Regions from separate parts of the Streptococcus troglodytae genome, predicted to be linked through region 3. Evidence: predicted binding sites of a transcription regulator. Region 3 holds the regulator's gene; each other region holds the start of a gene.
The links. Region 3 encodes CtsR, which represses protease genes until heat stress. Its sites were predicted from a motif close to TTGGTCAAAAAAGGTCAAANA; they were not measured.
Positions count from the first base shown of each region.

Region 1: the regulator CtsR is predicted to act here: its motif matches at 1,766-1,786, upstream of clpP (ATP-dependent Clp protease proteolytic subunit ClpP).
Region 2: the regulator CtsR is predicted to act here: its motif matches at 2,140-2,160, upstream of SRT_RS07575 (ATP-dependent Clp protease ATP-binding subunit).

Region 1 covers NZ_AP014612.1:463,438-467,730, forward strand. The annotation lists gene SRT_RS02465 (MalY/PatB family protein) at 1-756, shown strand, start outside; partial or broken gene upp (uracil phosphoribosyltransferase) at 968-1,596, shown strand; gene clpP (ATP-dependent Clp protease proteolytic subunit ClpP) at 1,807-2,421, shown strand; partial or broken gene SRT_RS02480 (YlbF/YmcA family competence regulator) at 2,537-2,975, shown strand; gene SRT_RS02485 (DUF2129 domain-containing protein) at 3,008-3,229, shown strand; gene SRT_RS02490 (ABC transporter substrate-binding protein) at 3,342-4,293, shown strand, end outside.
Region 2 covers NZ_AP014612.1:1,568,675-1,572,967, reverse strand. The annotation lists gene SRT_RS07575 (ATP-dependent Clp protease ATP-binding subunit) at 1-2,089, opposite strand, end outside; partial or broken gene argF (ornithine carbamoyltransferase) at 2,345-3,323, shown strand; gene SRT_RS07565 (YkuJ family protein) at 3,400-3,630, shown strand; gene SRT_RS07560 (amino acid ABC transporter permease) at 3,844-4,293, shown strand, end outside.
Region 3 covers NZ_AP014612.1:1,921,775-1,926,067, reverse strand. The annotation lists gene SRT_RS09455 (DHA2 family efflux MFS transporter permease subunit) at 1-848, shown strand, start outside; partial or broken gene SRT_RS09450 (COG2426 family protein) at 1,054-1,513, opposite strand; gene ctsR (transcriptional regulator CtsR) at 1,685-2,149, shown strand; gene SRT_RS09440 (ATP-dependent Clp protease ATP-binding subunit) at 2,146-4,293, shown strand, end outside.

The sequences.
Region 1 (4,293 bases), 640 kb from region 3:
TCTCTGCAAATTATCAATGGACGTTTCGAGATTGATTTTGAGCAGCTAGAGAAAGATATTATTGACAATAATGTCAAAATTTATCTTCTTTGTAGTCCTCATAATCCTGGTGGACGTGTTTGGGATAAGGATAATTTGATCAAAATAGCTGAGCTTTGTAAGAAATATGGTGTGATTTTAGTTTCTGATGAAATTCATCAGGATTTAGCTCTTTTTGGAAATAAACATCATTCCCTCAACACTTTGGATGCTTCATACAAGGATTTTACGATTATTCTAAGTTCAGCAACGAAAACATTTAATATTGCAGGAACTAAAAACAGCTTTGCTATTATTCAAAATGAGAGTTTGCGTCGGAAATTTCAGCATCAGCAGTTGGCTAACAATCAGCATGAAGTGCCAACCGTTGGGATGATAGCAACTCAAGCTGCCTTCCGATATGGAAAACCTTGGTTGGAAGAGCTCAAAACAGTTATTGAAGGAAATATTAAACTGGTCATAAAGGAATTGGAAGCAAAAACGAAAATCAAAGTGATGAAACCTGAAGGTACTTATTTGGTTTGGCTGGATTTTTCTGCTTATGTTATTACTCAGCCTCAACTGAGTGAAAAACTGCAAAATGAAGCAAAAGTTGTCCTCAATGATGGTGCGCACTTCGGTAAGGAAGGCAAGTACTGTGCCCGCCTTAATGTTGCGACACCTAAAAATACAGTTCAAGAAGCACTAAATCGCATTATCAGTGTCTTTGGAAAATAAGAAATATTTTAAAATATTCTAGAAATTGGCAAATCCTGTCCGATTTTTGGAATGTTTTTATATACAGCTATTTTTATTAAAAGTATCTTTTTAATAACTTGATTTTTTGTGCTCTTTGCTTATTTGTACATTTTTAAGATTTGATTAGAATTTATCGGCTTTTTTATGCTATAATGGTCACAGAAAATACAAAATAGAAAAAGGATACATTATGGGGAAATTTCAAATCATTTCGCATCCGCTTATTCAGCACAAGCTCTCTATTTTACGTCGTAAAGATACTTCAACAAAGCATTTTCGTGAATTAGTCAATGAAATTGCCATGCTTATGGGGTATGAAGTCTCCCGTGAATTGCCGCTAGAAGAAGTGGAGATTGAAACGCCGATTACTAAGACTGTACAAAAACAGTTGACAGGAAAGAAATTGGCCATTGTTCCAATTTTGCGTGCTGGTATTGGTATGGTTGACGGACTCTTGAGTTTGGTACCAGCAGCTAAAGTTGGTCATATTGGTATGTATCGTGATGAAGAAACATTGGAGCCGGTAGAATATCTGGTTAAATTACCCGAAGATATTGATCAACGTCAGATTTTTGTGGTTGATCCCATGTTAGCAACTGGAGGTTCGGCTGTTTTAGCTATTGATTCCCTAAAAAAAGAGGGGCAGCCAATATCAAATTTGTTTGTCTTGTTTCGGCTCCTGAAGGCCTTAAGAAATTACAGGAAGCACATCCCGATATTGATATTTATACAGCGGCTCTTGATGAAAGACTAAATGAAAAAGGCTATATTGTTCCAGGTCTTGGAGATGCCGGCGATCGCTTGTTTGGTACAAAATAACAGTCCGGTGGACTGTTATTTCCCGAGCCTAGAAATGAGAGAACGAGGTCAAGTCTGATAAATTTTGCTTTTCGGGATTTTAAGAGGGAATTGCCGCAAGAACAGTTCAGGAGTTAAGAGCTACTTGATAGTTCCTCACTTTAAAAAAGTTGTCAAAAACCAGTGTAAATATTTGACCTTTTTTGACCAATAGGATATAATAACCCCAAGATTGAATTAAAGGAGAAATACAGTATGATTCCTGTAGTTATTGAACAAACGAGCCGTGGTGAACGCTCTTATGATATTTATTCACGTCTATTAAAAGATCGTATTATTATGTTGACTGGTCCTGTTGAAGACAATATGGCAAATTCCATTATTGCTCAGTTACTGTTTCTTGATGCACAAGATAATACCAAAGATATTTATCTTTATATTAATTCACCGGGTGGTTCTGTTTCAGCAGGCCTTGCTATTGTTGATACCATGAACTTTATTAAGTCTGATGTTCAGACAATTGTCATGGGTATTGCTGCTTCCATGGGAACAATCATCGCGTCTAGCGGTGCTAAAGGAAAACGTTTTATGTTACCAAATGCAGAATATCTTATCCATCAGCCAATGGGCGGTACAGGCGGTGGCACACAGCAGTCTGATATGGCTATTGCTGCCGAACAATTGCTTAAAACACGCAAAAAATTAGAAAAGATTCTATCAGATAATTCTGGAAAAACAGTAAAACAAATTCATAAGGATGCTGAACGTGATTATTGGATGGATGCTAAGGAAACATTAAAGTATGGTTTCATCGATGAAATCATGGAAAATAATGAATTAAAATAAGTAGGAGAAGCTGAGTTATAATGACTCGGCTTTTTGAGTTGAGTAGGGAAATTATGATTTTTCTGAAAAAAGATAACAAACAAAACGGGAAATCATTTTTTGTTATAATAGAAATATGTTAAAAATTAACAGTCAATTATTTGCAATTGAAGATGCTCTTGATGATCTTGTGGTTACTTTTTAAATTTGGAAGTGGTCAGGACGTACAAAGCGGCTCAAAAAGCATTTCTAGCTGATAAAAATTTGCAAAAAGAAATTAGTAATTTTCAACATTTTAATGAAGATTACAATGATCAAAAAACTTTTATTAAATACCGTCCGGAAATAAGGCAATTGAGGCGAAAGATGTTTGAAAAAAACGTCAGCTTGATTTGAACGAAAAAGTTATTGCACTTCGCAGAGCTGAAGTGGATTTACAGGAGGTTCTGGCCAAAATTTCTCAAAAGATAGCAGAGTCTGTTTCACCGGATGTTTTCGTAGATACGGGTTTGCCGCTAGCACCGCATAAACCACCTCACAAAAAAGGATATGGCAATAATATTAAGGAAAAATAAGAGAAAATGTTTGAAAAGAAAAAAGATTAGGCCTGATTGTTTATCTTTATTATAATCGTGATGCCAGAAAGCTTAATAAGTATGGCAACGTCGTTTACCATTCTCGGCGAATGCGTTATTCAGTACTTTATATTGCTCAAGATGAAACTGATAAAATCATTGAAGAGATTGGTGCTCTTAAGTTTGTCAAAAAGGTTCTTCCGTCTTATATTGATACGATTGATCAAAATTTCGTAGGCAGTTTAATGCGCTAGAAAGGCATCTATAAAAATAAGGAAATATGCTTGACAATATTCAGATAATTCAGTATTCTTATTGATGACTAATATTTAAGATAAATTTAAGGAGAAAACATATGAAGAAAAAATAGCTCTAGCAGCTCTTTCTTTTGTTAGTGCAGCTGTTCTTGCAGCTTGCGGCTCAGCACCTGGTGGTTCATCAGATGCAGCTGGTAATAAAATCGGAGATACCGTAAAAATTGGTTACAATCTTGAATTATCAGGAGATGTAGCCGCTTATGGACAGGCTGAAAAGAATGGTGCTAACCTTGCTGTTGAAGAGATTAATAAGGCAGGCGGCATTGACGGTAAAAAGATTAAAGTTATCTCAAAAGATAATAAATCTGATAACGGTGAAGCATCAACAATCTCAACTAATCTTGCTACCCAAAGTAAAGTAAATGCTATCTTGGGACCAGCAACATCCGGTGCTACAGCGGCTGCTGCTCCCAATGCCAACGATGCTGCAGTACCACTCGTAACGCCTTCTGGAACACAAGATAATTTGACCTATTCAAAAGGCAAAGTTCAAGATTACATCTTCCGTACAACTTTTCAAGATAGCTTCCAAGGTAAGATCATTGCAAAATATGCAACAGATAATTTGAAAGCTAAAAAAGTAGCGCTTTACTATGATAAGTCAAGCGATTATGCCCAAGGTATTGCTGATGCATTCAAAAAAGCATATAAAGGAAAGATTACTGTTGAAGATACCTTTCAAGCTAAAGATCAAGATTTCCAAGCAGCTCTGACCAAGTTTAAAAATAAGAACTTTGATGCTATTGTGATACCAGGTTATTATACTGAAACTGGTTTGATTACAAAGCAAGCACGTGATATGGGGCTTACCCAACCTATCTTAGGACCTGATGGTTTTAATGATGAAAAATATGTTGAAGGTGCTGGTGCAGCCAATACCAATAATGTCCATTATGTGTCTGGTTACTCAACAAAAGTTGCTTTAACAAATAAGGCTGAAAAATTCCTGAAAGATTATAAGGCTAAATATGGTGAAGAACCAAATATGTTTGCAGCTCTTG
Region 2 (4,293 bases), 350 kb from region 3:
CCATTTTAGGATCATAACCGAGATCAACTAATTTTTCTTTAACTTTATCAGTTACATCAAGGTGAATAGCATTAACAGCTAAACGCTGATTAACATCATCAAGCATGAGAGAAACAATTTGAAGAAGATTATCCTTGCTTAAAGCCTGAAATTCGATGATACCATCAAAACGGTTCATAAATTCGGGGCTAAAGAAGTTACCCAATTCACCTAGAACAGAATTAGTCCGGCCTTCTCGGCTGGCACCAAAACCAACATTAGCTTCAGATTTCCCTGTACCAGCATTTGAGGTCATGATAATAATAGTATCCTTAAAGCTGACAGTGCGTCCTTGTCCATCCGTTAGACGACCATCATCAAGTACTTGTAAGAACATATGCATGACATCTGGGTGAGCTTTTTCAACTTCGTCGAGTAGGATCAATGAATAAGGATTGCGACGAACTTTTTCGGTTAACTGACCAGCTTCTTCATAACCGACATATCCCGGAGGTGCACCAACAAGTTTAGCCACAGCATGTTTTTCCATGTATTCACTCATATCGAAACGAATCATACTATCTTCAGAACCAAAAAGCTCAATAGCTAATTGTTTAGAGAGTTCTGTTTTACCAACACCAGTAGGACCGACAAAAAGGAAAGAACCAATTGGCCGATTTGGAGTGCCTAGTCCAACACGATTGCGGCGGATAGCTTTAGCAATTTTGTCAACAGCAGCATCCTGTCCAATAACACGCGTTTTAAGATCGTCAGCAAGATGAATTAATTGTGATTGTTCCTTTTCTTTTAATTCACCAACAGGAATATTGGTCTTTTGCTCGACAATTACTTCAATATTTTTTTCTGTAATAACAGGAGTATTCTCCTTGTCAAGTTTAGCGGATTGCATTTCCTTGTATTTGGCAATTTGATCACGGAAGTAAGCTGCTTTTTCATAATCCTCATCACGAGTTGCTTGAGCTTTTAGATTTTCGGCTTCAACCAAACGGTGATCAATTTCTTTAGGATCTACAAAGTTAAGTGTTAAATTCATTTTAGAGCCAGCTTCATCCAGAAGATCAATAGCCTTATCAGGTAAGAAACGATCCTGAATGTAACGATTTGAAAGATTTGCAGCAGCTTCAATCGCTTCATCTGTATACTTTACATGATGGTAATCTTCATATTTGGGCTGAATACCCTTAAGAATCGTTATGGTTTCTGCAACACTAGGTTCATCAACTTTTACGGGTTGCATCCGACGTTCCAAAGCGGCATCTTTTTCAATAATCCGATATTCATTGAGTGTTGTAGCACCAACAAGTTGAAGCTCACCGCGTGCCAAAGCGGGTTTTAAAATATTTCCGGCATCCATATTGCCATCGCCAGCAGAACCAGCACCAACAATTTCATGAATTTCATCAATGAAAAGAATAACATCTTGACGTTGACGGATTTCTTCCATTAGCTTTTGCATCCGTTCTTCAAATTGGCCTCGAATACCAGTACCTTGAACGAGGCTGACGACATCCAGACGAATGACATTTTTTCCATGTAATTTTTGTGGAACATCACCATCAACAATTTTTTGCGCCAGTCCTTCGACAACAGCGGTTTTACCAACACCCGGTTCTCCAATAAGAACAGGATTATTCTTTGTGCGACGGTTGAGAATTTCGATAACCCTTGTGATTTCTTCATCGCGGCCAATAACAGGATCAATTTCACCCTTGCGCGCAATTTCGGTTAAATTAATACCAAATTCTTCAAGCAGCCCATTTGGCTTTTGGGAGGCCTGTTGCTGCGGTCCGCCGGGACGGCGATTATTGCCTCCGTTGCCATTGCCACCGCCAGCTTGTGTTGGCGGTGTGTTTGGCAGATCTTGATTATTAAAGGCACGAAAATTATTCAAATCGCCAAAGAAATCATCAAAGAAAGGATTGATGGATGACGAATTTTGTTGTGAAAGATGATTTAAAGGCCCATTTTCAGGATCCGTTTTCATAATTTGATAACAATTTTGACAAAGGTCAATCTGTTTTTGCTGACCATTAACATTAGCATATAGATGAATAGTCGCTTCATTTAAATTACAATTTTGACAGAGCATAATATAAATACCCCTTTCGTCATAGAATACAAGATTTGCTCATTAAAGAAATGGTCAATAATGGTCAAACTTTATACGTTAATTATAGCATCATTCGCTTATAAATCAAGTAAAAAGATTGGAAGTTAGAAATTTGATATGATTTGGCTACCATTTTGTAATATTGAATGCTTAGAGCTAATTTAGTTAAAGCTGTTCTTGACAAATATGAATAAAAATGTAAAAATTAAGTATAAAAATTCAAGGAGATGACTTATGGCAAAAGCAAAATCATTTTTAAAAGAAATTGATTATAGTAAGAAAGAGATAGAGGACTTCATAAATCTCGCTCTGCGATTTAAAAACTAAAAAGGAGCGTATTCCACACCGGTATTTGGATGGACTCAATATTGCTTTGATTTTTGAAAAAGCCTCTACAAGAACAAGGAGTGCTTTTACTGTTGCTGGGCAAGATCTGGGAATGAATATGTCTTATTTAGGGAAAGATGACATCCAATTAGGGAAAAAAGAATCTCTTGTTGATACGGCTAAAGTTTTAGGAACCATGTTTGATGGTATTGAATACCGTGGGTTTAAGCAAGAAAGTGTTGAGCTCTTAGCGGAGTTTTCTGGTGTGCCTGTTTGGAATGGTTTGACAGATACTTGGCATCCCACGCAGATGATTGCTGATTTTATGACTATAAAAGAACATTTTGGGAAATTTGAAGATCTGACCTTAGCTTATCTAGGGGATGGCCGTAATAATGTTGCCAATTCCTTACTTGTGACGTCAGCTATTTTGGGGATCAATGTTAAAATCATTGCACCTAAAGAGCTGCAGCCTGAATCAGAAATTGTAGATTTGGCTAAAAAGCATCAGACAGAAGGGCTAATTACAATTACTGATGACACTGCAGCTGTTGCCGATACTAATATTCTCTACACAGATGTCTGGGTATCCATGGGAGAAGAGGTTGATTTTAAGGAAAGGATCGATTTATTACTGCCCTATCAGATCAATCAAGCTCTGCTTAATAGGGTTAGAAAGCCCAATGCTCTTGTTCTGCATTGTTTGCCGGCTTTTCACGATCTCAATACTGAAATTGGCCGAGAAATTTACGAGCGGTACGGTTATAAAGAACTTGAAATAACAGATGCTGTATTTCAAAAGCATAGCCAGACTATTTTTCAAGAGGCAGAAAATCGTTTACATTCAATTAAAGCAATTATGTATCACTCCTTAAAAAATATCTAAAAATCAACTATTTTACTGTTTTTTTAGCTTATTTGTGTTAAAATGAAAAGAGTTAAAAAACGAATAGGAGAATATCATGGAATCACACTTAGTGAGAATTATTAATCGTTTGGAATTAATGACGACTGACAGCAATAATTTGAAACGTCATTTTGAACGTGATGGTGCTGTTGTTGCAGAGGTTTCCTTTAATAATGATCCAGAAAACGGTCCTGTCTTTACTTTGCGGGATGTTGCTGCGCATGAGACTTATACTTTTGACAGTATTGACCTTATTGCAATGGAAATCTACGATTTACTTTATTAATAGTTATTCAAAAAAGGGGTCTGGAACAAAAGAGTTCTGGACTCCTTTTTAAAGTTCAGTACAAGAGCTTTCTTTTTGGTATTGTTGATTAGATAATAGTTTTTAAGGGACTTATTATTTGTCTGTTTTTGCTCTTGTAAATTGTTAAAGGGTAACTTGTATTTTTATTCAAATTGTAATATAATATGTCATATCATTTTAGAGGAGTAATTCATGGATTTTTCATTTTTATCTAAATATTGGGCTTATTTTAATTATGGTGTTCTTGTAACCATCATGATTTCAGCCTGTGTTGTCTTTTTTGGAACTATTATTGGTGTTCTGGTAGCCTTAATTAAACGCAGTCCTATCAAGGTTTTAGATTGGTTGGTTTCCTTTTACGTGTGGATTTTTCGTGGCACTCCTATGGTTGTGCAAATTATGATTTCTTTTGTCCTTTTGCATTTTACCAATATGCCAATTGTTAAATTTGGTGTTTTAGATCTAGATTTTTCCCGTCTTTTACCTGGGATCATTGTTCTATCATTAAATAGTGGTGCTTATATATCAGAAGTTGTCCGTGCAGGAATTGAAGCAGTGCCTAAGGGACAGCTAGAAGCTGCTTATTCATTAGGGATTAAGCCAGTAAATGCTATGCGTTATGTCATTTTACCGCAGGCCTTT
Region 3 (4,293 bases):
CAACAAAAATGTATCAAAAAATTAGTGCCAAATTATTAATTGGTATTGGAATAGTTGTTACAGCAGGCGGTTTATTTATGCTGGGACTTGTTGAGTATGACACCCCTAAGAGCATTATCATTTGCTGCAATATTATTATCGGACTTGGACTTGGTTTTATGGCCATGTCACTGACCTCCTCAGTAAAATACTTACCCGTTACTAAAACAGGAATAGGTTCTGGTATTGTTAATGCTTCTAGATATATTGGACAAGCTCTAGGCATAGCCTTGCTGGTAACTATTTTAAATGGAAATATTAATACAGCAAAAACGAATATTAAAGATACGGCCTATCACCAAATTGACAGACATGTTTTATCATCAAAAGTAAAAAAAGTTGCACGTGAAGAGATTAAAGTTACTTTTAAAACGTCTAAAGATAGCACTAAGGTATCTGGTAAGCAACGCCACATGATTAAAAGAATTAAGAAGGCTGCGCGTGATACCAGTCAACTGCCTCAACCTAAAAAAGGAAGTGACTATCGTAAACTTTATAATGCCAATAAATTGTTAGTCAATGGTTCTGAAAAGCTTATCGCAACTATTCCGATTCCGCAAATCAAATTAGGCCTAACTACTTTGAGTGCAGGTCAAAAGAAAATGAGTTCAGCTATACAGTTATTAGCTCAGAAAAAAGAACTAACGGATTCCTTGCATGCTATTACTCAATCAAAAAATGATGAATTAAGCAAGGCCTTTGATCAAGTCTTTAATATTGGCGGTATTATTGTTTTAGTATGTATACCGCTTGCCTTTTTAACGGAAAGGAAGAGATCCGATGCATCAATCGAAAAGCAAGCTATTTAGCTTTTTGGCTAAAATATGATGTGCGCAACTAAGAGGACTTTAAGACTTTATCACTTTTTATCACTTTTTATATTGATAAAATAGTGAATATGATATCCTTTTTCTCTTCTAAAAACTCAAATATTCTTTTTCCTTATATCAAACGAGGCTGGGACAAGAGTCCATGGCCTCGTTTGATTTTTCTGAGTTAAATTAAAAAAAGCTTTTAAATAAAAGCCTTTAAACCGATAGTTGTCAGGACTGCCATAATGATTCCGGCTAAGATAACGCCTAAAACAACAGCCACTGGTTTTAAATTTCCAGTCCAGGACGCTGGCAGCGAGTGTTCCTGTCCAAGCTCCTGTCCCTGGAATAGGGATGCCCACAAAAAGCATAAGGGCAAGGAAAACACCTCTTTCTCCTGCTACCTTTTCTAATTTAGCACCGCCGCTGTGACCTTTTTTTAGACACCAAGTAAAAAACTTGCCAATAATTGGCTTGTCGGCTCCCCACTCTAAGACACGACGGGCAAAGAAAAAGATGATCGGAACAGGGAGCATATTTCCAATAACACCAATGGAGATCGCTTGCCACATAGGAATACCAGTAGTGATAGCGTAAGGGACAGCCCCTCTAAGCTCGATTAGCGGTACCATGGAAATAATAAATGTAATGAGATAATTCATTCAATCTAAGACCTCTCTTTTGTATTACAGTTCATTTTAGCTTATCTTTGGCAGAAAGACAAGCTGTAATATTCAAAAAAGTTTAGACTGTGCTTTTCATTTAAAAATAACCAAGATTTTGATATAATAAAAGTCAGTTATAGTCAAAGTGACTGGGAAGGAGTTGGAAGCATGACGTCAAAAAATACTTCAGACAGTATTGAAGAATATATTAAAAAAATCTTAGCTCAGTCAGGTTTTGCGGAAATCAAAAGAAGTGTTCTGGCAGATAATTTTAGTGTTGTTCCCAGTCAGATTAATTATGTCATTAAAACGCGTTTTACAGAAAGCCGTGGTTATGCCGTTGAAAGTAAACGTGGTGGTGGCGGTTATATTAGAATTGCTAAAATCCGTTTTTCAGACCAACATCAGATGCTTAATGATTTAGAAGCGACTATTGGTGAACAAATTAGCCAACAGGTTTTTACAGATATTATTCAGCTTCTCTTTGATGAGAACATTATTAGTGAGCGTGAAGGGAATATTATTTTGGCGAGTTCAGGAGAAGATGTTCTTGGGGATGAAAGTCCTAAAATTCGTGCCCGTATGCTTCACAAAATATTACAACGTTTAGATAGAAAAGGATACCATCTATGATTGATTACTCATTAAAAATGCAGGAAGTCTTTCGATTGGCGCAGTTTGAAGCGGCTCGTTTTGAAAGTTCCTATTTAGAAAGCTGGCATGTCCTTCTTGCAATGGTAGAAATTGATTCTTCAGTGGCTGGTCTGAGTTTTGCAGAGTTTGAAGCAGATGTTCGTTTTAAAGATTATCAGGCTGCTGCTATTTTGGCTATTGGTAAAAGACCCAAGACCCCAAGTCATGATATTAATCTTTTAGAACAATCGCATGCTTTACAACGAACTTTGGCTGAAGCCGCTGCTATTAGTCAGGTGACACATGCTAAAGAAGTTGGAACAGAACATGTTTTATTTGCCATGTTACTTAATCCTAATCTTTTAGCAACTCGTATCTTAGAGCTAGTTGGTTTTCAGGCCAAAGATGATGGAGAGTCCATCCGTCTTTTGGGTCTGCGAAAAGTGATTGAACGTTATGCTGGCTTTTCCAAAGAGGACATTAAGGCCATCTTTGAAATGCGTAAACCTAAAAAGGTCAAAAATAGCAGCAGCTTTTCTGATTTAATGAAGCCACCTAGCGTTACAGGTGAACTAGCTGATTTTACAAGGGATTTGACGGAGTTGGCAAGACAAGGTCGTTTAGAACCTGTTATTGGTCGTGAACAAGAAATCTCACGGATAGTTCAAATTTTAAGCCGTAAGACAAAAAATAACCCTGTTTTAGTTGGTGATGCTGGTGTTGGAAAGACTGCTTTGGCTTACGGCCTTGCTCAACGCATTGTGGATAGTGCTGTTCCTTTTGAATTGGCAGATATGAAAGTGCTAGAGCTCGACATGATGAGTGTTGTTGCAGGGACTCGTTTTCGTGGTGATTTTGAGGAACGAATGAATCAAATTATTGCAGACATTGAAGCTGATGGTCACATTGTTCTCTTCATTGATGAACTGCATACCATTATGGGTTCAGGCAGTGGTATTGACAGTACGTTGGATGCTGCTAATATTCTTAAACCAGCTTTAGCGCGCGGCAGTCTTAGAACGATTGGAGCGACTACTCAAGAGGAGTATCAAAAGCATATTGAAAAAGATGCCGCTCTTTCTCGTCGTTTTGCTAAGGTAACTATTGAAGAGCCAAGTGAAGAAGAAGCTTATCAGATCTTGCTTGGTTTAAAGAAAAGTTATGAAACTTATCATCATGTTATTATTTCTGATGCAGCCGTAATGGCGGCAGTCAAAGGAGCACATCGTTATTTAAGTGGTAAGAATTTACCTGATTCGGCTATCGATCTTTTAGATGAAGCCAGTGCAACTGTTCAAGGCTTAGTGAAAAAACAGGCACCAGCTTATTTGACAGATTTAGATCATGCTCTTATCAATAACGATTACCAATTAGCTAAGCGTTTGTTGAAAAAGGAGAAGAAGCCTCTGCTTAAGAAACGAGTTGAAGTCAAAGAAGAAGATATCCTAGCAACTCTCAGCAGACTTTCAGGCATTCCTGTCAGCAAACTCACACAGGCTGATAGTAAAAAATATCTTAATCTTGAAAGAGAATTGCATAAGCGTGTGATTGGTCAAGATGATGCGGTATCCAGCATTAGTCGTGCTATTCGCCGCAATCAATCTGGAATTCGGGTAGGCAAACGTCCCATTGGCTCTTTCATGTTTTTGGGACCGACAGGTGTTGGTAAAACAGAACTTGCTAAGGCTTTGGCAGAAGTGCTTTTTGATGATGAGTCGGCTCTTATTCGTTTTGATATGAGCGAATATATGGAAAAATTTGCAGCTTCTCGCCTTAATGGAGCTCCTCCGGGTTACGTGGGGTATGAAGAAGGCGGTGAGTTGACAGAAAAGGTTCGTAACAAACCTTACTCTGTACTTCTTTTTGATGAGGTGGAGAAAGCTCATCCAGATATTTTTAATATCTTACTTCAAGTACTTGATGATGGTGTTTTGACAGATAGCCGTGGTCGTAACGTTGATTTTTCAAATACGATTATTATCATGACCTCTAATTTGGGTGCGACTGCGCTTCGTGATGACAAAACCGTTGGTTTTGGAGCTAAAAGCTTTTCTCAGGATTATAAGGCTATGGAAAGTCGTATTTTAGAAGAATTGAAAAAGACTTATCGACCTGAATTCATTAATCGTATTGATGAAAAAGTT